One region of the Pseudomonas sp. 910_23 genome, then DNA from elsewhere that is predicted to be linked to it. Evidence: riboswitches for the same ligand, from Rfam matches in the RefSeq annotation. Region 1 holds a riboswitch; each other region holds the start of a gene.

Region 1 (10,303 bases):
TTCACCCGGCTGAAAAGGCTATGCTCGGACCATGACCGTGTTCTCTGGCTTGCACAACTTGCCCCGCCAATTGCGCCACCCCGAGGTGCGCGACCTGGCGTGGGTGATCCTCGCCCCGCCCATGCTGGCGCAAACGCCGTGGCCGCAGCGCCACCCGCTGGCCGGCAGTGACTGGGTGCAGGCGCCACACCGGCTTGAGCATTGGCTGCGTGCGCTTGATCAGGACAGCAGCGCCTTGCAGCAGTGGCTCAGCCTGTCGCGCACGAGGCGCCTGGGCCTCTATTACGAGCGCCTTTGGCAGTTTGCCGTGCAGCACGCGCCGGGCGTGGAATTGCTGGCCGCCAACCTGCCGATCCGCCGCGCCGGGCATACCCTGGGCGAACTGGACATGCTGTTGCGCGACCGCGATGGCGTGCACCATCTGGAACTGGCGATCAAACTCTATCTTGGCCCACAGGACGGCAATGGCCAGGACACCGCGCAATGGCTCGGCCCGGGCTGCCATGACCGGCTGGACCGCAAGCTGGCGCACCTTGCCGAACATCAACTGCCGATTTCTGCGCGGGCCGAGAGCCGCGACGCCTTGGCGGCGCTGGATATCCAGGTATTCGATGCGCATTTGTGGCTGGGCGGTTATCTGCTCTATCCCTGGCCTGGCACGGCGCCCCCCCCAATCGGCGCCCACCCGCAGCATCTGCGTGGTTGCTGGTTGCATCAGCGTGACTGGTCGGATTTTGTCAGCACCCGCCCACCCGGCCACTGGCAACCCCTGCCCCGCCACGCCTGGTTGGCACCTGCGCATTACACGGCGGATCAAGTGTGGAGTGAAGCGCAGATGCAAAGCTGGCTGAAGGACCTGGATCCGATGGCACCGGCGCAGTTACTGGTTCGGATGGTGCAGAACGGTGAGGACTGGGAGGAAGCGGAGCGGTTGTTTCTGGTGGCGGATCTTTGGCCGAATGTGCCGGGGGCAGGCTGATAAATCCTCGGTGTATTCAAGGCAGCCATCGGGGGCAAGCCCCCTTCCACAAGGTAGTGCGGCGCACTGAAAAATGTGGGAGGGGGCTTGCTCCCGATGGCGATTGCCCAGGCACTACACATCATCGATATGCTGATAATCCAACTGCAACCCCATCGCCAACTCCTGAGCCCGTCCCAACCTGATCGGCCCGCGCTCAATGTCTACCAGTAACCCCGGACACTCCAACGGCGGCAACCCATCAATGGCTTTGAGCCGACCATCAGTGATCACCAGCAATCGCTGTTGCTGCGCCGGGTAACGCTTGCGCCGCGCTTTGAGCCACTGCCCGGCCTCGCTCAAGGCGGCGAGCAATGGCGTACCGCCACCGGCGCCTAACTGCTCCAGCCAACCCGTCAAGCCCTTTGCCGCCTTCAAGCCCTGCACCTGCCACTTCGGCGCTGATCCGCTGGCCGTCAACAGCGCCATGCGCGCCCGTTGCCGATAAGCGTCGTCGAACAGCTGAGCCAACAAACCCTTGGCATCGGTCAACGCCCGATGGCGCCGGGTGGACGCCGAGGCATCGACGATTACCAACCACAGTTCCGGCGCCGAACGGCTACGCAGGTGGAACAGCAGATCATCACGGCATTGTGGCCGTCCACCGAGCAAAGTACCCGGCCAATTGATCCTGCCTTTCTGTGCGCTGCGCGCCTTGCCCTGCCTGCCGTTGTCCAGTCGCCCCGCCTGGGGCCGGGCATCCGCCCCCGCGTCAGGTCGGGGGCGAATGCCTAGGGCTTTTTTGGCCAGGCCGGCACATCGCGGCGGGCGCCCGTGGGCAAGGCCGGCGCAGGCATATCGCCCCATTGGCCTTGGCCGGGCGAGCTTTCAGACGGTTTCGACGACTGCCCTTGATTCGGCGGTGCGGCCGCGGGCGTTTGCTGCTGACGACGATGGCGCAAGGCAAACTCGGCCACCGCTTCAATGTCTTGCTCGGCAATGGCTGAAGCGCCTCGCCACGCCGCATGGGCTCGGGCGCCACGCAGCCAGACCAGGTCGGCGCGCATACCGTCCACGCCTGCGGCAAAGCAACGTTCGGTAATCTGCGCCAACGCGTGATCGTCCAGGTCGATGCTGTCGAGTCGCGCCCGCGCCTGCGTGCAGCGTTCGCGCAACTCGGCTTGCGGCGCGGCCCACTGCGCGCAGAAGGCCGCCGGATCACTGTCGAAATCCAGACGACGACGAATGATCTGCCCACGTTCGGCGGGCAAGGTCTGCCCGCTCAGCGCCACATTGAAACCAAAGCGGTCGAGCAACTGCGGGCGCAACTCGCCCTCCTCCGGGTTCATGGTGCCGATCAGCACAAAGCGCGCCGAATGCCGATGGGAAATACCGTCGCGCTCGATCAGGTTGGTGCCGCTGGCGGCCACGTCCAACAGCAGGTCCACCAAATGGTCGGCCAGCAGGTTGACTTCATCCACATACAGCACGCCGCCGTCAGCCTTGGCCAACACGCCAGGGGAAAATTGTGCACGGCCTTCGCCCAGTGCGGCATCCAGGTCCAACGTGCCGACCAGGCGTTCCTCGGTCGCTCCCAGGGGCAAAGTCACGAACTGGCCACTGGCGAGGAGGTCCGCCAGCCCACGGGCCAGGGTCGACTTGGCCATGCCTCGCGGGCCTTCGATCAGCACGCCGCCGATGCGGGGGTCGATGGCGGTCAGGCACAGCGCCAGTTTCAGGTCGTCAGCACCGACCACGGCGGACAGCGGAAAATGGGGAATCTCGGTCATCAGCTGTCTTCTTCTATATCCAGCAAGAGGTTTTCCAGTGCTTCGCGATAAGCCCCCGGCGCCTGCCACATGCCCCGCTGCTGGGCTTCGAGCATACGCTCGGTCATGTCGCGCAGGGCAGCGGGGTTGTGCTGCTGCACAAACGCCCGGGTGTCAGGGTCCAGCAGGTAGGCATCGGCGAGCAGTGCATATTGATGGTCGTCGATCAACGCGGTGGTGGCGTCGAAAGCGAACAGGTTGTCCACGGTCGCGGCCATTTCAAACGCGCCTTTATAGCCATGGCGTTTCACGCCTTCGATCCACTTGGGGTTGGCGGCGCGGGCGCGGATCACCCGGTTCAGCTCTTCCTTCAAGGTGCGGATTCTGGGCAAGTCCGGCTGACTGTGGTCGCCATGATAACTGGCGGCCTTGTCACCGCTGAGGGTTTCCACGGCGGCGAGCATACCGCCCTGGAATTGGTAGTAATCATTGGAATCGAGCAAGTCGTGCTCGCGGTTGTCCTGGTTCTGCAACACCGCCTGCACTTGGCTCAGGCGCTGGGCAAACTGCTCGCGGGCGGCGGTGCCTTCATCGGAGCCCCCGTAGGCATAGCCGCCCCAGTTGAGGTAGACCTCGGCCAAGTCCTCGCGGCTCTGCCACAGACGCCCGTCAACCGCGCCCTGCACGCCCGCGCCATAGGCGCCCGGTTTGGCGCCGAAGATGCGCCAGCCGGCCTGCTTGGCCGCAGCCTCTGCATTCAGGCCCGACTCAACCAGCGCCTGGCGCTCGCTGCGCACCTTGGCGGCCAACGGGTTCATGTCGTCCGGTTCATCCAAGGCCGCCACCGCCTGCACCGCTGCGTCGAACAGGCGGATCAGGTTGGCGAAGGCATCGCGGAAGAAGCCGGACACGCGCAGGGTCACGTCGACACGCGGGCGATCCAGCAGGCTGATCGGCAGGATTTCAAAATCGTCGACCCGCTGGCTGCCGGTGGCCCATACCGGGCGCACGCCCATCAGCGCCATGGCCTGGGCGATATCATCACCGCCGGTGCGCATGGTGGCCGTGCCCCATACCGACAGGCCGAGTTGGCGCAAATGGTCGCCGTGGTCTTGCAGGTGGCGCTCAAGAATCAGGTTGGCCGATTGGAAACCGATGCGCCAGGCTGTGGTGGTTGGCAGGTTGCGTACGTCCACGGTAAAGAAGTTACGCCCGGTCGGCAGCACATCCAGGCGTCCGCGACTGGGCGCACCGCTGGGCCCTGCCGGGACGAAGCGCCCGCTCAAGGCATCGAGCAGGCCGCGCATTTCCGCCGGGCCGCAGGCGTCCAGGCGTGGCGCCACCACGATGCGCAGGCTTTCGACGACCGACTTGACGTCCTCCCAGCCAGGCTCTTCCAACTGCTCGACAGGGCCTTCCAGCGCCTGCTCGATCAAGCGCGTTGCGTAAAGCTCCAGGCGTTCGCGGGTATCGCCGGCGGTGCGCCACAACTGCCCGTCGATCTTTTGCAGTACCTGGGGGCGCCGCCCCGTCCATGGTTCGGCCAAGGCGCAATCGAGCGGATCGAAGCCCAGTTCGAAGGCCTTGGCCAGCACCCGCAACAGGCTCGATTGCGGGCCACGGCCATCGCCACGCGGAATGCGCAGCAACGCCAGCAAGGTGTCGATGCGCAAGCGGCCCTCGGGCGACTCGCCAAAGACATGCAGGCCGTCGCGGATCTGCGACTCCTTCAAATCGCACAGGTAGGTGTCCAGGCGCGGCAACCAGATGTCGGCGTCAGTCTCGCTGTCCAGCTCCAGCTCTTGGTCGATGCGGGTTTCGCGCACCAGCTTGAGAATGTCTTTTTGCAACTCAAGGGCGCGGCGCGGGTCGAGCAATTGCGCCTCGTAATACTCGTCGGCCAACAACTCAAGGTTACGCAATGGGCCGTAGGTTTCGGCACGGGTCAACGGTGGCATCAGATGGTCGATGATCACGGCCTGGGTACGCCGCTTGGCCTGGGCGCCCTCGCCCGGGTCGTTGACGATAAACGGGTAGATATTGGGCAGCGGCCCCAGCAATGCATCCGGCCAGCAGTTTTCCGACAGGCCCACGCCCTTGCCCGGCAACCACTCCAGGTTGCCGTGCTTGCCCACATGAATCACGCCGTGTGCGCCGTAGGTGTGACGCAGCCAGAAATAGAACGCCAGGTACCCATGGGGCGGCACCAGGTCCGGGTCGTGGTACACGGCACTCGCGTCCACCTGGTAACCCCGGGCCGGCTGGATGCCGACGAAGGTCAGGCCCAGGCGCAGGCCGGCGATCATCATGCGGCCGTCGCGGAACATTGGATCGTTTTGTGGAGCACCCCAACGTTGCAGCACGGCCTGGCGATTGGACTCGGGCAGTCGATCGAACAACGCCTGGTACTCGGCCAGGCCCAGGCTTTGATGGCACGGGCGCTGGTCGAGGCTGTCGAGGTCGTTGGTGACACCGCCGAGCAGCTCGTGGATCAGTGCGGTGCCGCTGTCCGCAAGCGCCGGCGCCACCGGATAGCCTTCAACCTGCAAGGCCCGCAGGATATTCAGCGCCGCTGCTGGCGTGTCCAGGCCCACACCGTTACCGATGCGACCGTCACGGGTCGGGTAGTTGGCGAGGATCAGGGCGATGCGTTTGTCGGCATTCGGCACCCGGGCCAAGTCAACCCAACGCCGCGCCAGTTCAGCGACAAAATCCATGCGCTCGGGCGCTGCGCGGTAGCACACCACGTCAGACTGGCTGCGCTCGCTGCGCCAGGCCAGGTCCTTGAAGCTGATCGGCCGGCTGATGATGCGCCCATCCAGCTCGGGCAAGGCAATATGCATGGCCAGGTCGCGGGGGCCGAGCCCCTGTTCGCTTGCCTCCCAGCCGGGTTGATTATCCTGGGCGCAGATCGCCTGGATCACCGGGACGTTGCGCCGAAACGGTCGCAGATGCGGCGCTTCGGGGCTGGATTGGGCAAAGCCTGTGGTGTTGAGGATCACCGCGACTTGCACGTCGTCCAACAGGTCCTCGACCACTGTGAGGCAACCGGGCTCTTTCAAACTGGCCACTGCGATGGGCAATGGGTTCAGGCCCGCTGCCTGCAAGCGCTGGCAGAACACATCGATAAACCCGGTATTGGCCGCCTGCAAGTGGGAGCGGTAGAACAGCACCGCGGCCACGGGAAAGTCGGCGCGCCAATCCGCCTGCCAGTCATTGAGGCGGGCATTGGCTTTGTGCGGGTGATAGATCGCCGTACGCGGCAAGGTTTGTGGCTCGGCCCAGGCATAGTCGCGGCCCAGATGGGCGCTGGCCAGGCAGTGATAAAAGTCCAATGCATTGCCCAGGCCACCCTGGCGCAAAAAGTGCCACAGACGCTCGCGCTGTTCAGCAGCAACGGTGCTCAGGCCGCTGAGTTCCGGGTCTGGACGATCATCCCCCGGCACCAGGATCAACGTGACGCCACGCTCGGCCAGCTCTACCAGGCGCTCGATGCCGTAGCGCCAATAACCAATGCCGCCATGCAAGGAAATCAGGATGACCTTGGCGTGACGCAACACCTCATCGACGTACAGGTCGACCGAGGCGTGGTTCTGCACCTGCATCGGGTTGGCCAGGCGCAGGCTGGGGTAATCCTCGGGCAACTGCTGGGCGGCTTCGGCCAGCAGCGCCAGGCTGGAGTCACCGCTGCACAGGATCACCAGCTCGGCGGGGGTTTGGCCAAGGTCGGCAATATTGTCGTCCGCGACGAAACCACCGGGTTGGGTCCTGAGCAGGTGCATGGTTAAACGCTGAGGGCAGCGCGCAATTGCGCTTCAAGGCCAGCGGCGTCCAGCTCCTGACCGATCAGCACCAGGCGCGTGATACGCGCTTCATCGGCACCCCAGGCACGGTCGAAGTGCTTGTCAAAGCGTGTGCCCACGCCCTGGATCAGCAGGCGCATCGGCTTGTTCGGGATAGCAGCAAAGCCTTTGACGCGCAAAATGCCGTGTTGCACCACCAATTGGGTCAGGGCGTCCAGCAACAGTGCTTCGTCGGCTTGAGGCAGGTCGATGGAGATGGAGTCGAAAGCATCGTGATCGTGGTCGTCTTCGCCTTCATGGTGATGATCGTGATGGCTGTGGCGAGCGTCGATATGCTCTTCGGAGCCGGCACCCAGGCCGATCAGCACGTCCAATGGCAGGCGACCGCTGCTGGCTTCGATGATCTTAACCGCCGGCGGCAGCTCCTCGGCCACTTCCAGGCGCACGCGGGCCAGGTCTTCGGTGCTGATCAGGTCGGCTTTGTTGAGGATCACCAGGTCGGCGCTGGCCAGTTGGTCGGCGAACAGCTCGTGCAAAGGCGACTCGTGGTCCAGGTTCGGGTCCAGTTTGCGCTGGGCGTCGACTTGATCCGGGAACGCAGCGAAAGTGCCGGCGGCCACGGCCGGGCTGTCGACCACCGTGATCACCGCGTCAACCGTGCAGGCGCTGCGGATTTCCGGCCACTGGAACGCTTGCACCAGGGGTTTGGGCAAAGCCAGGCCCGAGGTTTCGATCAGGATATGGTCAAGGTCACCACGACGAGCGACCAGTTCGCGCATCACCGGGAAGAACTCTTCCTGCACGGTGCAGCACAGGCAGCCGTTGGCCAGTTCGTACACGCGGCCGTTGGCTTCTTCTTCGGTACACCCGATGGAGCATTGCTTGAGGATTTCGCCGTCAATGCCCAGTTCGCCGAACTCGTTGACGATCACGGCTATGCGACGGCCCTGGGCGTTATCGAGCATGTGGCGCAGCAACGTGGTCTTGCCCGAGCCGAGGAAGCCGGTAACGATGGTGACGGGGAGTTTGGCCAGTGTTTTCATCGGATGCCCTTTGGGGCGGGCATACGGGACGACAGGCCCTGCGGCGCGCGCAGCAGCGGATTTCGTCACCGGATCACCCCGCCCGGTTGAATTGGAAAATCGGTGACGAGGCAGGTCTCCTGGCTTGGGGCGTGCAGGTCTTGTGACCAACGCTGACTGCGCCTTCCCGCCGTCTCGGCAGTGGCGTGGCAGTCAACTGAACCCTTCACAGTTGCGGGGGCAGCCGCGGCTTGAACCGCGTTCCCTTCTTAGCTTCGACCTGGGCCGAAGAACCTCGAGGGTGCAAGGCTACGCAGTGCAACGGAGCGGGTCAATGTCGCGCCGCCTAAAGCATAAACTTACCCAGCCTGTGCCTTAACCAACTCAGTCTTTGTAAGGCTTGAGCCGATCCCGCAAAAGCGCCTGCAATATGATGTCATATTCAATACGGAACGGTCGCGCAGTCCGACACCACGCAGCAGTGCTCATTTCATACAGACACTCCTGCCCTTTCGCAATTAGCAGAGTGTTTTTGAAATGTGGCGAATTTTAATCCATTGGCTTCAGGAATGAATCATGCTGATATCGACTTCTAACGCGCCCACTCCCTTCGCTCTTTTTAACGATACAGGTGCAATCAATAACAAACCGCGAGTCAGTACTGACGCTGTTGAGGGTGCGCCGCAGGGTTCCCTGGCCAGCCCTCCGGCCGCACAGCACAATCATAGCAATCTGCCGCGATTCAAACGATCAGAGCCACTCTTGAGCAGCCTTGTAGAACAGCCCACCAGCGACCGCCCTAAGGTAGTCCATTACCAACAGGACGCTGTGATGAATAAGATAAAACAGCACTTTCGTGAGTACGCCACAGGCGAAAACGACCGTTTTGTAAACGTTAACGAATTGAAAGAAGCGGCAGGTCAGGTGCCAACCACCAGAACTTTTTCCGCCGAGGCAACCTTGTATGCCAAGATACTCCTGCAAAACCCTCGGGCACTTCGTGAGCTAGATATCGGCATTGGTGACAATGGCAGGCCCGGCGCAGAAGATGGAAGATTCGATATTGAAAACATCGAGCACATGCTCACAAAGCCCACTTTCGATGGGCAGCACTATGCCGTTTTGCTGCGTTATCGACCCAACTAACTAATCTGGTCAAGTTACACAGCCGGCGATGTTTGACACTTGATCGCAAGGCTTCGACAGGCAAGCGGTGCTCCTCAAGACGCATCTATTTGACGTACATCACTGCGTCATGCTCTCCTACACATCTTGTTTCGGGTGCCCTTCACAGGGTGAAACGGGAAACCGGTGAGTCGATGCGTCGACGAGTCCGGTGCTGCCCCCGCAACGGTAAGCGAGTGAAGTGTCACAGCCACTGTGCAAATGCATGGGAAGGCGATGCTGTCAGGACGTTCAAAAGTCCCCTCGCAAGCCCGGAGACCGGCCCGAAAATATCAGATAACAAACCCGCGGTGGGCGGGCGCTGTTCAGAACCCTGCGTGCCTGGCTCGCGGGGTTTTCATGCGCTCGTTTCACCCTGATACCTGAAAGGGACGCGCCATGTCGATCATCAGCAGCACTTCTCCCTCCGCCAGCAGCACTGCCACCTTGAGCCAACGCCTGACCGCCGCCATCGGTGCATCAATCCTTGGCGCGTGCCTGGTGTATTTCGCCGGTTTCTCCCATATCGAAGCCGTGCACAACGCGGCCCACGATACCCGCCACAGCGCCGCGTTCCCGTGCCACTGAGACCTGCCGACATGATCAAGCGTATTGCCCAAACCGCAGGGTTCACCGGCTTATTGGCCGCCCTGCTGCTGACCCTGCTGCAAAGCTTGTGGGTCGCGCCGTTGATTTTGCAGGCGGAGACCTTTGAAAAGGCTCCAGCTGTTGCCGAAGTCCCCCATGAACATGCTGCTGGCGCCGCTGCCCACACCCACGACGCCGAAGCCTGGGAGCCGGAAGATGGCTGGCAGCGCGTGCTGTCGACCACCGGTGGCAACCTGGTCGTTGCGGTCGGGTTTGCGCTGATGCTGGCCGGCCTGTACACCCTGCGCGCACCAACCCGTACAGCTCAAGGGCTACTGTGGGGCCTGGCCGGTTACGCGACATTCGTACTTGCGCCGACCTTGGGCCTGCCGCCTGAACTGCCGGGCACCGCCGCCGCTGATCTGGCGCAACGGCAGATCTGGTGGATCGGCACTGCCGCGTCTACCGCTGCTGGCATTGCTTTGCTGGTGTTCGGTCGCGGCTGGTTGCTCAAAGTGCTGGGCGTGGCGATCGTCGCCGTACCCCACGTGATTGGCGCTCCGCAGCCGGAAGTCCACTCCATGCTGGCCCCGGAGGCCCTCGAAGCCCAGTTCAAGATCGCATCGCAGTTGACCAATGTGGCGTTCTGGCTGGCCCTTGGTCTGATCAGTGCCTGGCTGTTTCGCCGTAACCGCGACGAACACTACTCGGCATGACCCTCGTCGTCGGCCTGGGTTGCCAGCGGGGTTGTGATGTCCGAACCCTGCTGGAACTCCTTGATAGCGCCCTCGCCGAAGGCGGCATTGAACGCCAACGCATTACCGCGCTGGCGAGCATTGATCGCAAACAGGCTGAGCCGGGGTTGGTGGCCCTGGCCCAATTGTTGAGCCTGCCCTTGCAGTGTTTCAGCGCCGAACAACTGGCCGGCTTTGAACATCGGCTGAGCCACAAATCAGACGTAGCATTTAGCCATACCGGCTGTTACGGCATCGCCGAAAG
Region 2 (10,303 bases), on a different contig from region 1:
CATCGGTTTCGGGCAAGCGGGCCCAGGCACGCAGCGGGATCTCGGGAATCGGCCACGGCCAGGGCGCCAGGCCACTGGACAGATCAAGCCAATCCGCTTCGGCAATCCCGTATTCAATCGCGGCCTTTCGCAGCCGACCACCGTGTTCAAGCATAGATTTGCGCCCCTACGCACAAGACCAGCAGCCACAACCATACGCCGCGCTGCACCAAGTGCCAGCCACGATCAATGGAGTCGGCATCGGCCGGCGGGCCTTCGCCCAACTGCGGGCGCTGATGCACCTCGCCGTGATAAATCGCTGCGCCACCGAGTTCAACGCCCAACGCACCGGCACCGGCAGCCATCACCGGACCGGCGTTAGGGCTGTCCCACGTCGGGCCCTGGGTGCGCCAGCATTTGAGGGCCAGGCGGGTTTTGCCCAATAGCGCGTAGGTCAAGGCCACCAGCCGCGCAGGAATGTAGTTGAGCACATCGTCGATCTTTGCAGCCGCCCAGCCAAAACGCTCAAAGCGCTCGTTGCGATAGCCCCACATGGCGTCGAGGGTGTTGCTCAGGCGATAAAGCACCACGCCTGGCACGCCCGCCACCACAAACCAGAACAATGCGGCGAATACCGCATCGCTGCCGTTCTCCAGCACCGACTCGGTTGCGGCGCGCGCAACTTCGGTGCGGTCCAGTTCGCTGGTCTGGCGACTGACCAGGTAACTCACGCGTTTGCGTGCCTCATCCAGATCATCGCTGCGCAGGGCCTGGGCCACCGGCGTCACATGCTCGCCCAGGCTGCGCATGCCCAAGGCGCAGTACAACGCCAGGATTTCCAGGAGCCAGCCGATATAAGGCGCCCACGATAACGCGGTGGCCAGCAAGGTCAGAGGCACGACTGCGATAAACCACGCGGTCACGCCATGGCTGCGCCAGCCACGCCCACCGCTATTGAAACGCTGCTCGATGCGCCCGGCGAAGTTGCCGAACGCCACCAGCGGATGCCAGCGCCTGGGTTCACCCAGCAGCGCATCCAGCGCCACCGCAGCGACACACAGCAAGGCCACACTCATTGACTCACTCCCCACTTGTTTTCATACAGCATGTCACTCAGCGGCCGCGGCTCGGTCCAGCCTTCGAGCTGCAACATCGGTGCCGGGTAGAACTCAGCCACCGGCCCCAGGCACAGCACGGCCAGGGGTTTCGCGCCGGCTGGCAAGCCCAGCAGTTCGGCCAACGCCAGGGGTTCGAACAGCGACACCCAGCCCATGCCCAGGCCTTCCACGCGCGCCGCCAGCCACAGGTTCTGGATTGCGCAAGATAGAGACGCCATGTCCATTTCCGGCAAGGTGCGGCGCCCGAAGATGTGGCGCTCGCGATCATCCATCAGTGCAGCCACCAGCACCTCGGCGCAGTCGCTGATGCCTTCGACCTTGAGCTTCATGAAGTCATCGGAGCGCTCGCCCAGGGCCTGCGCGGTGCGTGCGCGCTCTTCTTCCACCAACTGTTGAATCTGCCTGCGCAATGAGCGGTCGCTGATGCGGATAAAACGCCACGGTTGCATCAGGCCTACACTGGGTGCCTGGTGCGCGGCCTGGAGCAGGCGGTGCAACAGTTCCGGGGCGACGCTGCCGCCGGTGAAGTGGCGCATGTCGCGGCGTTCGGCGATGGCGCGGTAAACGGCCTGGCGGTCGGCCTCGGGGAAGGCGTTGTCAGTCATGGCCTCATCGGGGGCACGCCCCCTCCCACATTGGATGGGGTTTCAACTCGGTCAACTGTGGGAGCTGGCTTGCCTGCGATAGCGGTCTCAAGGTCTGGCACGAACAACGCGGCCACCGCGCCAGGATTCGACGGAAAATAAAAGTGTACGTAGGAAGCGGTCAGCCGCCCTTGTCGGTAAACCGCTTCAGCCCCGCGCCCGCCGTTAGGGCTCAGGCCACGGGCGATCGGCGCCAATGCGGTGCTGGTCAAGGAGTGGTGATAGGTGTGCCCGCGCAACGTACCTTCCGGCAATTCGACACTTTGCAGGGCCAGTGCCGCGAGTTTCTTTTGCATCACCGCATCGCCTGGCAGCACGCCAACCAGTTCGGCTCGGGCGCCCTCTACATCCGTCAGCGAATCGAGCAGATAGAGCATGCCGCCACATTCGGCGAGCAGTGGCTTGCCGGCGGCGTGATGAGCACGGATGGCCTCCAGCATCGAGGTGTTTGCCGACAGCGCCTGGTGGTGCAGCTCCGGGTACCCGCCTGGCAGGTAAAGGCTGTCTGCCTGCGGCAGTTGGCGATCATGAATAGGTGAGAAGAATGTCAGCTCTGCGCCCATGGCCCGCAGCAAATCCAGGCTGGCGCCATAGGTAAAGGCAAAGGCTTCGTCACGGGCGACGGCGATACGCACACCGGCAAGTAACGGTTCGGCCTTGATCACTTCGGGCGCGGCAAAGGTCACGGGGGGCGGCAGGGCCACTTCGCAGCTACTGCCCAATGCCTGGGCGGCGGCATCCAGGCGTACATCGAGGTCATTGAGTTCGCTGGCTTGCACCAGGCCCAGGTGGCGGCTCGGCAGTTCGATACCGGTCTCGCGGGATAACGCGCCGTACCAACGCAAGCCCTCCGTGAGGCTGCCTTCGAGCAACTGGGCATGGCGCAGGGTGCCGACACGGTTGGCCAGCACGCCGGCGAACGGCAGGTCGGGCTGATAGCGCGCCAGGCCCAGGGCCAGGGCACCAAAGGTCTGGGCCATGGCAGTCCCGTCGATCACCCCCAGCACTGGCACGCCGTAGTGCCGCGCCAGGTCGGCGCTGGAGGGGGTGCCGTCGAACAGCCCCATCACGCCTTCGATCAGGATCAGGTCGGCCTCCCCCGCCGCCTCCCACAGCAAACGACGACTTTCCTGCTCGCCCACCATCCACATGTCCAATTGATACACCGGCGCACCGCTGGCGCGCTCGTGGATCATCGGGTCGAGAAAGTCCGGCCCGCATTTGAACACGCGCACCTTGCGCCCCAGGTTGCGATGCAAACGGGCCAGCGCAGCGGTGACCGTGGTTTTGCCTTGGCCGGACGCCGGAGCGGCGATCAAGACGGCTGGGCATTGGCGGGGCTGATTCAAAGTTCAACGCCCTTCTGTGCCTTGATACCGGCCTGGAACGCGTGCTTGAGCATGCCCATTTCGGTGACGGTGTCGCCCATTTCGATCAATTCAGGCTTGGCACCACGGCCAGTGACCACCACATGCTGCATCGGCGGGCGGGCTTGCAGGTCGCTTAGTACCTGGTCCAGGTCGAGGTAGCCGTGCTTGAGAGCGATGTTCAGTTCATCCAGCACCACCAGGCCAATGGAAGGGTCATTGAGCATTGCCCGCGACACCGCCCAAGCTGCTTCGGCGGCGGCGATATCGCGTTGACGATCCTGGGTTTCCCAGGTGAAGCCTTCGCCCATGACGTGGAAGCGAACTTGCTCGGGGAAGCGCCGGAAGAACAGCTCTTCGCCTGTGCTGTTGCGGCCCTTGATGAACTGCACCACACCGCACTGCATGCCGTGACCCATGGCGCGGGCCAACATGCCGAAGGCCGAACTGCTCTTGCCTTTGCCGTTGCCGGTCAATACCAGCAACAAGCCGCACTCATTCGGCGAATTGGCGATGCGCTCGTCGATCACGGCTTTTTTGCGCAACATGCGCGCCAGGTGGCGTTCGTCTCGGTCGGGGGAATCGGTCATGGCAGCTCTCCGTTGGGGCTGGACAAAAACGGCGGGCAGGAAAAAGAAAAAACAGACAGCCAAGCATCGCCCACCGTGATGCTGTTGAATGTTCAAGGCCGGTCTCCGGACTCATGAGTGGCGCGTCTTGTCGAAGCAGCCGAGGGCGCGCCTTCCCATATCGCGGGCGATACAGTGGCAAACAGCACCGTCTTGACTCATTTACCGTTGCGGGGGCAGCGCCGGAATCGCGGCAGCACTGTGTACAAGTGCGCTCGCTCACCGGCTTCCCTGTTTCACCCTGTCGACGCGCACGCCACAGAGCACCTGGAACAAGCCGCGAAGGTTAGTGGGTTGGGGGTGGAGCGTCAATTAAAGCTGGCCTTGTACTTGAACCATCCGTACAGCGTGCTTCTCTACCCTTACAGGTATCAAGGAGAAAACCATGCCTAAAACCCGACTGGCCTTACTGATCATGCTCACCGGCAGCCTCGCCGCCTGCGGCGAAAGCTCTACCTTGCAAGTCTCCGATGGCACCGGGCCCTCGCCCAAACTGCCGGAGCCGAACAAGACGCTGATTCCCACCGTCAACATCGCCCCGGCGATCGGTTGGCCTGAAGGCGCCAAGCCAACGGCTGCCGCCGGCACCCAAGTGGCCGCATTCGCCGAGGGCCTGGAGCATCCACGCTGGCTCTACGTACTGCCCAACGGCGACGTGTTGGTGGCCGAGACCAATGCGCCACCCAAGCCAGACGACACCAAAGGCGTGCGGGGTTGGGTGATGGAAAAAGTCATGGGCCGCGCCGGTGCCGGTGTGCCGAGCCCGAACCGCATTACGTTGTTGCGCGATGCCGATCATGACGGCGTGGCCGAAACGCGTACGGTATTTCTACAAAATCTGAATTCGCCGTTTGGCATGACACTGGTGGGCAACGACCTGTACGTGGCGGACTCGGACAAGTTGCTGCGTTTTCCTTATCAGCCAGGTGAAACCGCAATCACATCCCCAGGCACAACAGTCGTGGAGTTGCCAGGTGGCCCCTTGAACCACCACTGGACGAAAAACGTGGTGGCCAGCAAGGATGGCAGCAAGTTGTATGTGAGCGTCGGCTCCAACAGCAACGTCGGTGAAAATGGCCTGGACGCCGAACAAGGCCGCGCGGCGATCTGGGAAGTTGATCGCGCCACGGGCCAACACCGCATTTTCGCCTCCGGCCTGCGCAACCCCAACGGCATGGCCTGGGAGCCACAGAGCGGCAAACTGTGGACGGCGGTGAACGAGCGCGATGAAATCGGCAGTGACCTGGTGCCGGACTACATCACCTCAGTCAAGGATGGCGGCTTCTATGGCTGGCCCTTCAGCTATTACGGCCAGCATGTGGATGTGCGCGTCACGCCGCAAAACCTGGACTTGGTTGCCAAAGCCATCGCGCCAGACTACGCGGTAGGCCCGCACACCGCTTCACTGGGGCTGACCTTCGCCGAGGGCAGCAAGTTGCCTACGCAATTCAGCAACGGCGCGTTTATCGGCCAGCATGGTTCGTGGAATCGCAAGCCGCATAGTGGCTACAAGGTGATTTTTGTGCCGTTTGAAGAGGGCCAGCCGAAAGGACAGCCGGTGGATGTGCTGACGGGGTTTCTCAACAGCGACGAGAAAGCCATGGGCCGGCCGGTGGGCGTGGTGATTGATCAGCAGGGTGATTTGCTGGTGGCTGATGATGTGGGCAATAAGGTGTGGCGGGTTTCTGCAGCCAAGTAACCCATCTCAAGAGCATTGCAAATAATGTGGGAGGGGGCTTGCCCCCGATTGCGGTCTGTCAGCTGAGTATGTGCCGACTGTTACACCACTATCGGGGGCAAGCCCCCTCCCACCATGGATCTATGTACGACTCAAGGGTTGCGTGCCAGATTCCCCGGTAAAACCCGCTTGGCACTCAGGTAGGCATTCTGCCAATACGCTTTGGATAGCGTGTCGAGCTTAACCGTACCGCCGGTTTGCGGCGCATGCACAAAGCGCCCTTCCCCGACATAGATTCCCGCATGGCTGACCCGTGAACCACCGCCTGTGGCGAAGAACAGCAAGTCACCGGTTTGCAGGTTCTGCTCGCTGACGTCCTGGCCACGCATCACGATCAGTTCGCGGGTGGTGCGCGGCAGGGAAATGCCGGCGGCGTCGCGGAACACAAAGCCGATCAGGCCACTGCAATCAAACCCCGAATCCGGTGTATTGCCGCCCCAGCGATAAGGCGTGCCGACCAGGCCCAGCGCACGGAAGAGCACGTCTTCGGCAGCAGGCGAAAAATTCTGGGTGGCGTAGTTGAATACCGGCTTGGGCTTGACCGCTACAGGCGCGGGCGGCGGTGGACGGCTGGCGCAGGCGCTGAGCAGCGCGGCGCAAACAATGAGCATCAGGCGGGCCGAGGTCGACATGTGCAGAACAATCCTGGTCTGGATGCGGCTTTCGCTGCCGAACGTTGAAAACCAGAACGCGCAAGCAAAGCTCGCGCGAACGGATAACAACAATGTCCAGGGATTCTAGCGCTTACACGTCAAACTTCAAGTATCACTTTAACTTTACTTACTAGCGGTAACCGTAGTCGGGGCCATGGCGAGTGCGCGCTTGGCTTCGATGAAGGTTTTGCTCCAGTAGCTGTCGCCCAGGTTATCGACCCGAACACCACCGCTGCGGCGGCTGCTGGAGTGGATAAACTGATTATCGCCCAGGTAGATACCGGCGTGGCTGACACGACCACGGCCACTGGTACTAAAGAAAAGCAGATCGCCCGGCTTGAGGTTGTTGCGTGCGACCAACGGTGCATCCACGTTGATCATTTCGCGGGTGGAGCGAGGCAGGTTCATGCCAGCTTCTTCACGAAACAGATAACCGATGAAACCGCTGCAATCGAAACCGGCTTCAGAGGTGCCGCCAAAACGGTAACGAGTACCGATCAGGGACTTGCCGCGTTCAAGAATGCTGTCGGCCAGAAGGGGCAGCTGGTAAGGCTTGCTGTCTGAAAACTCGGCGAGTTCTTTTTCGGTTGCCATCTCTTCTTCATAAACAGAAGCAGACTGTGCAGCAACGAACTTGGCCTGATTTTGAACCTGTGGTTTGGGCTGTTCTGCCACCTGTTGAGGGTGGGAGGCGCAACCAAACAATAGGGTAACGAGTGCGAGAGGCACGAGGGGTGCGAAGCGATTTAGCATGGGCACGACCGTGGCTGATGTGTAAAGAAGCCGAGACTATGCCCTCTATCACATCGATTTGCAAATTCAATCGTGATCTATGTGACTTATTGTTTGGACTATGCCATCTAAGCCGTAATTCCATTTATCACTGCACTTGCGTGGCCCTCTGGGCTCAAACGCAGGTTTTCTGGCGCCCGTAAATTGCCGATTGCTGGCAAATCAACGCCTTACCAACCCAGTGTTTCTTTGAGGAAAGGAATCGTCAATTTTCTTTGCGCCTGCAAGGAGGCCTGGTCAAGCTGCTCAAGCAAATCGAACAGCGCGCTCATGCTGCGGGTGCCACGAGTCAGGATAAAGTGCCCGACTTCGTCGGTCAGGTGCAGGCCACGTCGGGAAGCACGCAGCTGCAGGGCACGCAACTTGTCCTCATCGGACAACGGGCGCATCTGGAAGATCAGCGCCAGGGTCAGGCGCGACTTGAGGTCGGCCAGCTTCACCGGCAGCTCACGAGGCGATGTGGAAGCGGCGATCAGCAAACGACGACCGCTGTCGCGCAGGCGGTTGAACAGGTGAAACAGCGCTTCTTCCCAATCCGCCTTGCCGGCCACCGACTGCAAGTCGTCCAGGCACACCAGTTCGTATTGCTCAAGGTTGTCGAAGATGCCGACACCGCGGTCCATCAACTCGGCCAGGGGCAAATACACTGCCGGCTCGCCCATCTGTTCGAAACGCAGGCACGCGGCCTGCAACAGGTGGGTACGCCCCACGCCATGCTTGCCCCACAGATAGATCAGGCTTTCAGTCCACCCGGCGTCGGCTTCGCAAAGCCGCTCCACATAGCCGAGTGCAGCGGCATTGGCGCCTGGGTAGTAATTGATAAAGGTAGCGTCATCACGCAGACGCACACCTAGGGGCAGCTGAATCGGTTTCATGCTGACTGAACGGCTCCCATCGAACCGTTAGTGGCCTCTGTGTAAAGTTTGCAAAGTTTATACCCGTGACGCCGGGTGCACAATGCAGCAGACCACAAGCAAAATCAAAGGTTTGCGTTAACCTGGCGGTTTTACGCGGATTGTTTGACGCCCCCTGCCCCACAAACAACAAACCCGGCCTTGGCCGGGTTTGTGACATTGCGATTACAACTCGGGCTCATCAACGCCCGTATACACGTCCGAATCCTTGTACAAGTCGTGAACATGACGCACCAGCACCATGATCACCGCCGCCACCGGCAGCGCCAGCAGAATGCCGGTAAACCCGAACAACTCGCCACCCGCCAGGATCGCAAAGATCACCGCCACCGGGTGCAGGCCAATCCGATCGCCTACCAGCAACGGCGTCAGCACCATGCCTTCCAATGCCTGGCCGACCATGAACACCGCGACAATCCCCAGCATTGGGTAGAGGTCGCCGCCAAACTGGAACAGACCGGCCACCAGCGCCGCGCCGATACCAATCACAAAGCCCATATACGGCACGATGGCTGCCAGGCCTGCGATCAAGCCGATCAACAGCCCCAGCTCCAGGCCGATGGCCATCAAGCCAGCTGCGTAGATCACCCCCAGCGCCAGCATCACCAGCAACTGACCGCGAACGAATGCCCCCAGTACTTCATGGCATTCTGCAGCAAGGGAGACGATGCGTTCTTCACGGTCACGGGGCAGCAGGCTGCGGATCTTGGCCATCATGATGTCCCAATCACGCAGCAGGTAAAACGCCACCACCGGGATCAGCACCAGGTTGGTCAACCAGCCGATCAGTGCCAGGCTCGAAGCGGTTGCCTGGCTGAGCACCACCGTAACGATATCGGTGGTCTTGTCCATATGCTCGCTGATGGCCGCCTTGACCTTGTCGAACTTCCAGAACCCATCCGCCAACCCGAACTTGGACTGAGCCCACGGCATTGCCGTGTGCTGCAACCAGTCGAGCATCTGCGGCGCCAGCTCGTAGAGGCGAAACAGCTGCTTGGCCAGCATCGGCACCAGTATCAACACCAGCGCGGTGATAATCAGCGTGAACAGTGCGAACACCGTGACCACGCCCAAAGTACGCGACATACCGGCTTTTTCCAGGCGATCCACCACGGGATCGAACAGATAGGCGAGCAACAGCGCCACCAGAAACGGCGTCAGGATCGAATGCAGCAAGAACACAAAACCGCACAGCAGGACTATCCCGCCAAGCCACACCCAACGACGCGTATCCGCCATAAACCACTCCATCTATTATCGACGCCCTTCTTCTATATAGAAGAAGGAACACTATTTACCAACGAAAACGCAGTTGCGCCTGAGGCTCAGGTACAGCAGCCGGTTGCGTGCCATCGACCACAGGTTGCTGGGCCGGGACTTCACCTGCGGGAACTTCCTGCAACTTGGCCAGGCTCAATTGGGTACGCAACTGCTCAGCACTACCGTTGACGCGATACACAATGCGATTGCCATCCACCAACTGCGGCTGACCGCCAAAGGGTTCCAGCAACCGGCCCAGGGCGGCGTATCGCTCCAGGTTCATGCCTTGCACTTCAAGCAGCTGCTCGCTGCTCACGCCGGGCTTGACCGCAAAGCGCGGCGCCAGCTTTTGGCTGACCTCCAGCAATACAGCATCTGCCAGTGCGGCAGTATCAGCGCCTTGGACGGTACCTTGCTCAGACTTATCGCCCAGCCACAGACGCCATTTGGCCTGCCACTGATTACCTTCCTGGCGCGCATGCACAGCCAGCAACGCATCGGCTCCGTAGCGCTCGGAGGCTGCACGCAAGGGCGCAGCGTCCGCGCTTTCCAGATTCGGCGCAGTGGCAACCACTTGCTCATCCAGGTCGCCCAGCGGCAGGCGCAACGGCAAGCCACGGTGTTGCGCGGCGCGGCGCAGTGTCTGGGCAACCGCCTGGCCATCGCCGACCAGGCTGCTGCCTTCGGTGGAATCGTTCAGCCACCAACCGAGAATCGACGGCCGATTACTGCCCCAGATCGACAGGCCGGCATCACGCAAGGCGCGGTCGGTGCTGACCGGGTCGAAGTCCACTTGCAGGCTCTCGGGCGGGCCCGCGTCGTAGCCATATTGGGTGATGATTTGTTGCGGGTCCTTGCGGATTGCCGCCAGGCCCGGGCCGTCGGCGGCCTTGGCGTCGCCGGTGAGGCGGATCACCAGGGTCTGCACGGCGCGCTGGGTGGCCTGGTCACGCTCCTGGGGCGACTGGCTGCTGACCGGTTCGAGCACTTGATAGAGGCCATTGAGGGTTTCGGCATGACTCGCCAGGCTGACCAACGACAAACAGCCCACAAAGAAGAATTTACACAGACGCATGGAAGATTCCCGAACGACAAATTTAGCGGCTGGAACAGACCGCGTGAATCGGTTTAGCCAGGCTGTGACCACAGCACCCGGCAAAACATTCACAGGGCCTCGGTAAGTTTTTGTACTGTCATAACGATAGCGGG
Region 3 (10,303 bases), on a different contig from region 1:
ATCAGCTTGGCCTCATCCTCGGTCACGCCATGAGCCAACTCATGGCCAATGACGTCGAGTGCCACGGTGAAGCGATTGAACAACTGCTGGTCGCCATCGCCGAACACCATCTGGGTCGAATTCCAGAACGCGTTGTTGTAGTCCTGGCCGAAGTGCACCGTGGCGTCCAGCGCCATGCCCGCATCGTCGATGGAGTTGCGGTCGAATACCTGGTCAAAAAAATCGAAGGTCGCGCCCAGGCCATCATAGGCTTCGTCCACCGCGGCATCGCCACTGGCGGGCTGCCCTTCACCGCGAACCAGCTTGCCGGGCAGGCTATCGGTGTTTCCGGCGCTGTAGATCGAGCGCTGTTTCTCGGCGCCCACGGCCAGCGCCATGCGGGCCGGGCCCTTGGCGGGTACCGCGACCATACGCAACGACCGGAACGTGCTGTCCTTGGCGCGCGTGCGTAATGCGACCTCCCGCTGGGCTTTATCCCCGTGGCGGGCGATCTGGTCGAGCATGTACGGCGGGATCAGGCAGAAAATCGGGTTGCGCAGTTGGCGAACACACATGAGCTGGCTCCTTTTTGGCGTGTGATGAACGTCCGGGTAACGGTTTTCAGGATAGCCCTGTGTTCGCCCCCTGGGCCAAATTGTCATGAGTTTGTGTTTCAGTGGTGTTTATCCGAGGCCCATAAGGAACATGCCCATGCCCGCCCGCACAGCCAAAATCGACCTTTCCCACCGCCCAAGGCTCGCCGACCTGCGTCCATTGGTCGCGGCCAGCCCCACCCTGCTGGAAACCAGAGCCGCGACGCCGCGTGTCACAGCGGCCAAGGACTTCAAAAACCGCGCGGGCTATGCCGACGATTTCCTCAGCGATTTCGTGGTGCCATGGCCCACGGTTGGCGAGCCACTGGCGGGCGACGTGCAACCCAAGCGCCTGGACTACACGCATTTCTCCATCACCATGTCGCGCTCCCGAAGATTGGCGCTCTACGTGGGGGTCAATATCGACGGCGCCAAGCATGTGGACATCACGCGCAGCAACGACACCTGGGCCTACGATGGCCGCCTGCCCCTGGACGCCCAAGTAGGTGAAGACCTCTATGCCGGCAATGGCCTGGACCGCGGCCACCTGGTACGGCGCCAGGACCCCAACTGGGGCGACGAGGCGAACACCGCCAACTTCGACACCTTTCACTTCACCAACTGCTCCCCTCAAATGAGCGGCTTCAACCAGAAAACCTGGCTGGAGCTCGAAGACTACATCCTCGACAACACCCAGCGCTGGAAAGCCCGGGCCACGGTGTTTACCGGGCCAGTGTTCGCCGATGACGACCGGCTTTACCGTGGCGTGAAAATCCCCAAGGCGTTCTGGAAAGTGGTGGCTTACCTCAGCGACGATGGCAAGCCCTCGGCCAGTGCCTACACCATTGACCAAAGCCGCGAACTGGGCCAACTCGACCTGGTATTCGGCCCGCTTCGAACCTACCAGCGCAGTGTGATCCAGATCGAACAACTGACCGGCATCCGCTTCGCCAACCTGGCCGACTACGACGGGTTCAGCAACGAAGAACGCGCCACAGGTACGCGGATCGAAGCGCTGATCCGCGGGCCGCAAGATATTCGACTCTGATTCGCTCCTACAGGGCGCGATCGCTTACCATACCGCCGCCGGTTCCCGTATGGGACTAACAGGGAATTCGAAACGCCGCACGCGACGTGAACCGAAACTGCCCCCGCAACTGTAGATGCCGAGCCTGCTCCCCACTGCCACTGGACCGCGTCCGGGAAGGCGGGAGCAAGGCGACGACGCATCAGTCAGGAGACCTGCCGGCCCAGCTAATTCACTAACCGGCGGGGTGTCCGGGAAGGACATCCTGGCCCTGCCCATCAGCAGCGTCCATGGGCGTATTTCCGAGCCGTACCTCCCCTGCTGCATCTACGGTTCACAAGGAGATCGCCTCATGCTGCCACGCGTTACCGCCCTGATCGCAGGCTTGGGTATGTGTGCCCTGGCGCAAGCCGCGCCCACTCAGTACCCGTTGACCGTGCAAAACTGCGGCAGCACCCTGACCTTCCAGCACGCCCCCGCCCGCAGCGTGACCATCGGCCAAGCCGCCACCGAGATGCTCTACGCCCTGGGCGTGGGCGACAAGGTGGTCGGCACTTCGCTGTGGTTCAACAACGTGGCGGCGCAGTACAAGGCCCAGGACGACCGCGTCGAGCGCCTGGCCAACAACGAGCCAAGCTTCGAAGCCGTACTCGCCAAGCGCCCGCAACTGGTGGCCGCCGAGCTGGAATGGGTGGTAGGGCCCCAAGGCGTGGTCGGCACCCGTGAGCAGTTTCATGAACTGAAGATCCCCACCTACCTGTTGCCGTCCGACTGCGAAGGCAAGGACAACCTGGTGGGCGCCGATGGCACCCGGTTGGAGCCCTTTCGCATCGAGACGATCTACCAGAGCCTCCAGCAACTGGCGCAGATTTTCGACGTACAGGATCGCGGCCAGCAACTGACCGACGAACTCAAGGCGCGCCTGGCCAAATCCGTCGCTACGGCGCAGGGCAAAGGCTTGAAGCAGGCCAGCGCACTGGTGTGGTTCTCCAGCGCCGAAATGGCCAGCGACCCTTACGTAGCCGGCCATAAGGGCGTGCCGCAATTCATGCTGCAAACCCTAGGCCTGCGTAACGTCGTGCAGTCCGATGAAGAGTGGCCCGCCGTCGGCTGGGAAACCATCGCCAAGGCCAACCCCACCTTCCTGGTGATCGCACGCATGGACCGCCGCCGCTACCCGGCCGACGACCATGAAAAGAAACTCGCCTTCCTGCGCAGCGACCCCGTGACCCGTAACATGGACGCGGTCAAGAACAACCGCATCATCATCCTCGACGCCCTGGCGTTGCAGGCGAGCCTGCGCACCTTCGAAGGCCTTGAACAACTGGCCGCCGCCATCGACGGCTATAACCTGGGCCAATGATGCGCACCCTACTCGCCCTGGCGTTGCTGCTGCTCGCCCTACTCGCTGGCGTCGCCATCGGTGAAACTGCCATCGAACCGCAGGTGGTGCTGCAGGTGCTCGCCAATAAACTCTGGGGCGCAGGCTTCGTGCTGGACCCCATCGACGAAGGTGTGGTGTGGAACTATCGGCTCACCCGTGCCCTGGTGGCCGCAGCCTGCGGCGCAGGGTTGGCAACATGCGGCGTGATCCTGCAATCACTGCTGCGTAACCCGCTGGCCGATCCGTACCTGCTGGGCATCAGCGCCGGCGCGTCAACCGGCGCGGTACTCGTTGCCTTGATTGGCGTGGGCGGTGGCCTGGTGTCGTTATCGGCCGGCGCGTTTGTGGGGGCGATGGCGGCGTTTGCGCTGGTGACGCTGCTGGCGCGGGCCAGCGGTTCGTCCAGCGGCACCGGGCAAATCATCCTCGCAGGCATCGCCGGCTCGCAGTTGTTCAATGCCCTGACCGCGTTCCTGATCACCAAGTCCGCCAGCTCCGAACAAGCCCGCGGCATTATGTTCTGGCTGCTGGGCAACCTCAGCGGCGTGCGCTGGCCGTCGGTGTGGTTGGCGGTGCCGGTGGCGGTCGTGGGGCTCGCGGTGTGCCTGTGGCACCGTCGCGCACTGGATGCGTTTACCTTCGGCAGCGACTCGGCGGCCTCCCTCGGCATCCCCGTACGCCGAGTGCAATTTGTGCTGGTGGCCTGCGCTGCGCTGGTGACGGCGGTGATGGTGTCCATCGTCGGCTCCATCGGGTTTGTCGGTTTGGTGATTCCCCACGCGGTGCGCCTGTTGCTCGGCACCGGGCATTCGCGCTTGTTGCCGGCCAGCGCCTTGGGTGGCGCGCTGTTTTTGATCGCTGCGGACGTGCTGTCGCGCACCTTGATCAAGGGCCAGGTGATTCCGGTGGGTGTGGTGACCGCATTGGTGGGCGCGCCGGTGTTTGCGCTGATCCTGATTGGCCGGAGGAATGCGCGATGAGCGTGCTCAGTTGCAGCGGCCTGGGCTTCAAAGTGCGTGAGGCGCAGTTGCTGCGTGACGTTGACCTGGACGTGCAGTTGGGTGAAACCCTCGGCATCGTCGGGCCCAATGGTTCAGGCAAATCCACCCTGCTCAAATTGCTGGCTGGATTACGTGTGCCGGCCAGCGGCGATGTTCGCCTGGGTGGCAAGCCGCTGGGTGAGTTGCCGCGCCGCACCATCGCGCAACAATTGGCGGTCGTGGAGCAACAGGCCGACACCGACGACGCCATTCGCGTGTTCGATGCCGTGGCCCTGGGCCGCACGCCGTGGCTGTCGGCGCTGAGCCCGTGGTCGCGCGAAGACGATGCCATCGTGCATCAGGCCCTGCACGACGTAGACGCCACCCACCTGAGCCAACGCGCCTGGCGCAGCCTCTCCGGTGGCGAGCGTCAGCGCGTGCATATCGCCCGCGCCCTGGCGCAACGGCCGCAGATTTTATTGCTGGACGAGCCGACCAATCACCTGGATATCCAGCATCAACTGGCGATCCTCAAAGGCGTGCAAGGCTTGCCGGTGACGACCTTGATTGCGCTGCATGATCTGAATCAGGCGTTGACCTGTGATCGCCTGGCCGTACTGGATCGCGGGCAACTGGTGGCGCTGGGCGCGCCGCTGCAAGTGCTGACGCCGCAGCGTTTGCAAGAGACATTCGGGGTACAGGGGCATTACCTGACAGACCCGTTCGACGGTGCGCAAATCCTGCGTCTGCGCTCCAACTGAACCGTAGGTTGGAGCAGCTTGTTCTGGTGACAGCCTGACAGCCAACTGTGATCAAAATGTGGGAGGGGGCTTGCTCCCGATGTCGGTGGGTCAGTCATAGATGTGTTTGCTGACACTCCCTCATCGGGAGCAAGCCCCCTCCCACATTGGTTCTACAGAGGCAGGTGCATATGGGTTGTTTGCCAGATCGGGTCGGCCTCGACATCCACCACTTCGAACCCCTGCCGCCGCCAGAAATCAATCGCGCCGGGCAGAAACGGATGGGTGTGCAAGTACATCACCTCCACGCCATCCGCCCGCGCCAGCGCCTCCAGCGAGCGGTACAACTGGCGCGCCAGGCCCAAGCGTCGCACTGCCGGGAGCACATACAGGCGCACCACTTCCACCGTCTTGCGCCCCTGATAGTTCAACTGCGGGAAGCGGCCGTCGTAGGGCCGATAAGCCACTGCGGCAACGATCCGGCCTTCGGCACGGGCAATCAAAAACCGCCCGCCGCCCTCAAGGTAGATGGCTTCAAACTGCGCCAGATCGTGAGGAACACCGGTGGCACTGAGCGTAGGAAACAGTTCATCACGCGCCTGCAAAGCGAAGCTCAGCACCTGGGGAATGTCAGCGGCCTGCACCGCCTCGATACTAACGCTCATCGCCAAGGATCCGACCCGCTATCCACTGGCGAGCGTAAGCCAACACGCGATCGGCCATCGCCACCTGAAAATGAATAAACCCATGGGCCGCTTCCGGCAGTAGATGGGCCTCAACCGCCGCCCATCGCTCGGCGATAAGCAGGGTGTCATCCTTGAGCGGGTCCAATTCGCCCACGAACATCAGCGCTGGCGGCAGCCCCTCAAAGTCCCCATACAAAGGGGACAACGGCGGCTGCCGGCGCGTCTGGTCGCTGATCCCCGGCGTTAGAAGGCGCAGCGCCTGGACCATGCCCGGACCGTCCAGCAACAAGGTGCCCGGACCGGCCGTGCGCACACTGGGCGTGCCGGTCAAATCGTAGACGCCGTAATACAACACCGCGCCGCTTACCCGCTGGAGCAACTCGGGCCATTGTTTGAGCGCCAACAAAGTCGCCGCCGCCAGGTGCCCGCCGGCCGATTCACCGACGAAAAACACCGGCAGGCCGGCAAACTCCGGGCAATCCGCCAGGAGCCAGCGCGCAGCCGTCAGGCAATCGTCCAGCAACCCTTCGATCGGCGTATCTACCGCCAGCCGGTAATCCACCGACACCACCGCCACATCGCACGCGTTGACCATGCCGAGGTTAAGGTCGTCATTCATTTGCGCATTGCCGATCACCCAGCCACCGCCGTGGATATCCAGCACCACGCCTTTGAGCTTGCCACTGGGGCGCAAGATGCGCACGGGCACCGTGCCCAGCCTTTTCAGCTCAACCACGGGCGCCTTCTTGAACGTCTGGCTGGCGCGTAGCAGTGCCTGGATCATGCGCGGCGTCACGCGGTTGCGGACTTTAAAGCGCGGCATCCACGCCAGTTTCTGATTGAAGCGGCGCATCTGGGCCAGTTCGGGCTCGCTGGCGGGCCAATGCTGGTAAGCCATCAGCGATTATTACGCAGGATCGAGAAGTTCAACGCCGCGGCCACGCACAGCCACGCCAGATACGGGAACAGGATCAGTCCGGTAATCAAATCCAGGCGCACGGCCAGCACCACCATCGCTGCCACGGTGAGCCACAAGAGCACGATAATCAGCATCCCGACGAACAACCGATGGGCACCGAAGAACACCGGCGTCCACAGCGTGTTCAATGCAATCTGCGCCGCCCACAAGGCCAACACCATTTCGCTGCCGGGGATCAGGGTCAAGCGGTAACCGGCCCAGGCCAACAGCAGGTAGATGATCGTCCATGCCACCGGGAACAGCCAATTGGGCGGGGTAAAGCTGGGCTTGACCAGGGATTCGTACCAGGCACCGGGTTTGAAGATCACACCGGTACTGGCGGCGGCGGCGCAGGCGAGCAGGAAGATGAAAAAGGTCATGGTCGGTCCTTGAGGTCCTGTGGATGGAAAAACAATGCACTGCTTTGAGTGACTCAAGCAACCGCGGATAAATTCAATGGGAGCAGCAAAATACCCGCTCTTCTGCGCGTCATGAAAATTGGTTATGGTCGGCAACATCCAGCACCGTTGCCCGAGACGTCCCCTTGCCCAAGCTTGCCGATCACCGCAGCAGCCCCTGGTCAGTGTTCCTGATCTTCCTGCGCCTGGGCCTCACCTCCTTCGGCGGGCCGATTGCGCACCTGGGCTATTTTCGCCAAGAGTTCGTCACCCGCCGCCGCTGGCTCAGCGAGCGCAGCTATGCCGAACTGGTCGCCCTCTGCCAATTCCTGCCCGGCCCGGCCAGCAGCCAGGTCGGTATCGCGTTGGGCCTGTCCCGCGCGGGTTACCGGGGCGCGGCGGCAGCCTGGGCCGGGTTCACCTTGCCGTCGGCCATCGCCCTGATCCTGTTTGCCCTGGGGCTGGCCCACTACGGCGGCGCCCTCCCCCATGGCGCGCTGCACGGCCTCAAGGTCGTCGCCGTAGCGGTGGTGGCCCAGGCCGTATGGGGCATGGCACGCAACCTGTGCCGAGGCGTTTTACGGGTGGCGTTGATGTTGATCGCCGCCTGCGTGGTGCTGCTGCAACCCTCCGCCTGGGCTCAAGTCGGGGTCATGGTGGTCGCAGGCGTGGCCGGCTTGTTGCTGTTCAAGCCCGAGAGCAGTGCCGAGCCCGACGCGCTGCCCATCGCCATCAGCCGCCGTGCCGGAGCCCTGTGGTTGATGCTGTTTTTGCTGCTGCTTATAGGCTTGCCACTCCTCTCCGCATGGGCGCTCAACCCCACGCTGGCGCTGGTGGACGCCTTCTACCGCACCGGCGCGCTGGTATTCGGCGGCGGCCACGTAGTGTTGCCGCTACTGCAAGCCGAAGTGGTGCCCAGCCACTGGGTCAGCAACGATGTATTCCTCGCCGGTTACGGCGCCACCCAGGCCGTGCCCGGCCCGCTGTTCACCTTCGCCGCCTTCCTCGGCGCCTCCATGACCCATGCCCCGAGCGGCTGGCTTGGCGGCGTGATCGCCCTGCTGGCGATCTTCGCACCGTCGTTCCTGCTGATCTTCGGCGCCTTGCCCTTCTGGGCCAACCTGCGCAGCAGCCCGCGCACCCAGGCGGCGCTGGCCGGGGTGAACGCGGCGGTGGTTGGCCTGTTGTTGGCGGCGCTGTACCAGCCGGTGTGGACCAGCGCGATTTTCAATGTGTATGACGTGGCGTTGGCGCTACTCGCACTGGTCGCGTTGATGGTGTGGAAGCTGCCGCCATGGCTGGTAGTAATAGGTTGCGGCGTACTCGGGGGGTTACTGTAGGAGCGAGCTTGCTCGCGAAAAACTCACAGGCGCCGCGTTTAATCTGAAGGCACGCGTTATCGTTAACGATTTTCGCGAGCAAGCTCGCTCCTACAGCATTGGGGCTCAGCCAGGCTCGACAATCTTGAGCCACGGCCAACGCGCCTGATAACTCCTGGCCTTGTGCAAAAACAGCTCCGGCTCCGGATGCAAAGGGTTGATGCGCAAGACACCCTGCTCCGCATCCTCCAGGCCATAAGGCGCATACACCTCGCCCGAGGCAATATCCAGCGCAATGCACGTGCCCGCCACCAGGTAACGGTCAATCCCCTGCCGAGCCGAATGCAACTGCGGATAAGGCCGGCCAAACCGCTGCCCATACCAAAGGTGCACCCGCGCCTGATTCTTGACCTCTACATTCACGCCCAGGTCCTCAAATAGCGCCTGTGCTCGGCGAATCACCGCGTCCTCCGCCTCGTAGGACACATCCTCATCAAAGTAAAAAACGTCGTAATCCTTCACGCCCTGATCGGCCGGCAGATTCGCCTGATGATTCCACACCGCCTGGAACAGGCAGCCCGCCGTGAGCATGCACTGCTGCACACCCAGATCCGGCAGGCGCGCGGTGATTTGCGCATTGATCGGGTTAGCCATGGCCAATTCGAGCAAGGTGTCGACAGTCAATGTCATGTTCAGTCCTCCATCGTCGGCCGCAACAATACCACCCCAACATGTCACTTCTGTAGGAGCGAGCTTGCTCGCGAAAACCCCAAACGATAACGCAGCGCCTGAAGGCAAAATCCGATTCCCCTGCCGCACCTTGCTCCATCGCCTGCGCGTGCATCTGCCGCCGTGCGACGATCCTGCTTATCCCTACCTTTAGTCGGATATTCCTGAGGGGCCTGACGCAACGGCTAGCCTTCAGCCTAGCGTCAGGGATAACGCTGAATATTCGGTCCATGAAGGGCCAGTACGCCTCATCGTCCCGACGCGTTACCTGCTGAGGAGACGATAATGAAAATAACCCTGAAACGGTTGGCGTGCCTGGGTGCAAGCTTCACCAGCGCGCTCGCCATGGCCGATGCGGCCACACCCCCCGTGCTGTCACCTGCGATTCCCTTCGACGTCACCGCCAACTCCCCCACCACCCTGGACAGCCTGCAACACGATTTCGACATGCTGTCGTGGCAGACCTTCGTCGCCCTGAACTGGCCCGCCAACGCAGACGGCAGCGCCAACACCTCGGCGAAAATCGGCGCGCCGGGGCAGACGGTTTGGGAGTCGTGGAAAGAGAGCTACGCGATTTTCCTGCCCCAAGGCCAGAAGCCGCTCGCCTGGGACCAGCACACGCCGCCACCCGCCGCCTGCCAAGGCAAGGGGAACCTGCCCGTGCTGCAACAGATGGGCAAGGTCGCCGGTGTGCTCGACGAATTCATCCAGCCGTTCAAAACCGGCCCGCTGGTGGACCAGAACGGCACCTACACGCGCAACGCGATCATGGTCAACCAGCCGATGTTCGACGACATCGTCAACAAGGGTCTCTACAGCAAGGAAGGTCAGCAAGCGTTTCTGAGCAAGGCCGACAACCGCATCGCCTTCTCCTGCGGCTCGCAGGAGCACAAGGAGGTCGGCGCGATCATGGTCAAGTCGGCCTGGAAGGTACTCGGCGGCAACGACAACCCACAGGAATTCCACGCCGTGGACGCCCTGGTTTACACCCCCGGCAACACCGACCCGAACACAGGCGCGGTGATTCCCGAGTCGTGCAGCGCGCAGAAGGTCGGGCTGGTCGGCCTGCACATCGTGCACAAGACCAAAGAAGCCCCGCAGTGGGTGTGGTCGAGCTTCGAGCACGTGCGTAACGTGCCGGAAGAGACCACACCGATGAACGAGCGCAAGGGCCCCTACCTGTTCTACGACGCCCAGGCCAGCAACCGCCCGGTGAACGAGCCGCCCGAGCAACCGTGGGACCCGTCGAAGAAAGCCACGCCTTCGCAGATCGTACGGGAAATCCCGCTCACCGCCGCGACCCACCAGCTCAACGCGCAGTGGCAAGGCGCGCTCCAGGGTACGGTCTGGGCCAACTACCAGCTGATCAGCACCCAGTGGCCAACCGCCCCCGCCGATGACTGCAAAGTACCGTCGCCGACCAACCCGCTGGGCACGCCTGCGCCGAACTTCCTGGCCAACGCCACCCTGGAAACCTACAACCAGGGCACTACGCCGCAAGCTTCATCCA

What was found. A riboswitch is a leader RNA that binds a small molecule or an ion and turns the genes downstream of it on or off. The one in region 1 is predicted to bind cobalamin.
Region 2: it holds a riboswitch for cobalamin, as region 1 does, so the genes downstream of both, cobO (cob(I)yrinic acid a,c-diamide adenosyltransferase) here and cobW (cobalamin biosynthesis protein CobW) in region 1, are expected to answer to the same signal.
Region 3: it holds a riboswitch for cobalamin, as region 1 does, so the genes downstream of both, FW800_RS10495 (ABC transporter substrate-binding protein) here and cobW (cobalamin biosynthesis protein CobW) in region 1, are expected to answer to the same signal.

The regions. Positions count from the first base shown of each region.
Region 1 covers NZ_VXCZ01000005.1:131,461-141,763, reverse strand. Annotated here, with positions in the region: gene FW800_RS07810 (DUF1853 family protein) at 32-979, shown strand; gene FW800_RS07805 (vWA domain-containing protein) at 1,094-1,696, opposite strand; gene FW800_RS07800 (ATP-binding protein) at 1,750-2,748, opposite strand; gene cobN (cobaltochelatase subunit CobN) at 2,748-6,509, opposite strand; gene cobW (cobalamin biosynthesis protein CobW) at 6,512-7,573, opposite strand; cobalamin riboswitch at 7,666-7,865, opposite strand; gene FW800_RS07785 (hypothetical protein) at 8,129-8,698, shown strand; cobalamin riboswitch at 8,815-9,018, shown strand; gene FW800_RS07780 (CbtB domain-containing protein) at 9,116-9,304, shown strand; gene FW800_RS07775 (CbtA family protein) at 9,316-10,020, shown strand; gene FW800_RS07770 (cobalamin biosynthesis protein) at 10,017-10,303, shown strand, end outside.
Region 2 covers NZ_VXCZ01000004.1:151,504-161,806, forward strand. Annotated here, with positions in the region: gene cobD (threonine-phosphate decarboxylase CobD) at 1-154, opposite strand, end outside; gene cbiB (adenosylcobinamide-phosphate synthase CbiB) at 147-1,055, opposite strand; gene bluB (5,6-dimethylbenzimidazole synthase) at 1,052-1,702, opposite strand; gene FW800_RS06390 (cobyrinate a,c-diamide synthase) at 1,699-3,090, opposite strand; gene cobO (cob(I)yrinic acid a,c-diamide adenosyltransferase) at 3,087-3,698, opposite strand; cobalamin riboswitch at 3,778-4,023, opposite strand; gene FW800_RS06400 (PQQ-dependent sugar dehydrogenase) at 4,123-5,436, shown strand; gene FW800_RS06405 (C40 family peptidase) at 5,568-6,107, opposite strand; gene FW800_RS06410 (C40 family peptidase) at 6,252-6,881, opposite strand; gene hda (DnaA regulatory inactivator Hda) at 7,091-7,795, opposite strand; gene FW800_RS06420 (AI-2E family transporter) at 8,000-9,073, opposite strand; gene FW800_RS06425 (DUF2066 domain-containing protein) at 9,129-10,169, opposite strand.
Region 3 covers NZ_VXCZ01000007.1:62,302-72,604, reverse strand. Annotated here, with positions in the region: gene FW800_RS10505 (M4 family metallopeptidase) at 1-554, opposite strand, end outside; gene FW800_RS10500 (DNA/RNA non-specific endonuclease) at 691-1,620, shown strand; cobalamin riboswitch at 1,643-1,836, shown strand; gene FW800_RS10495 (ABC transporter substrate-binding protein) at 1,952-2,962, shown strand; gene FW800_RS10490 (FecCD family ABC transporter permease) at 2,959-3,963, shown strand; gene FW800_RS10485 (ABC transporter ATP-binding protein) at 3,960-4,724, shown strand; gene FW800_RS10480 (N-acetyltransferase family protein) at 4,877-5,368, opposite strand; gene FW800_RS10475 (alpha/beta hydrolase) at 5,358-6,287, opposite strand; gene tspO (tryptophan-rich sensory protein TspO) at 6,287-6,727, opposite strand; gene chrA (chromate efflux transporter) at 6,892-8,085, shown strand; gene FW800_RS10460 (nucleotidyltransferase family protein) at 8,191-8,754, opposite strand; gene FW800_RS10455 (cytochrome C) at 9,079-10,303, shown strand, end outside.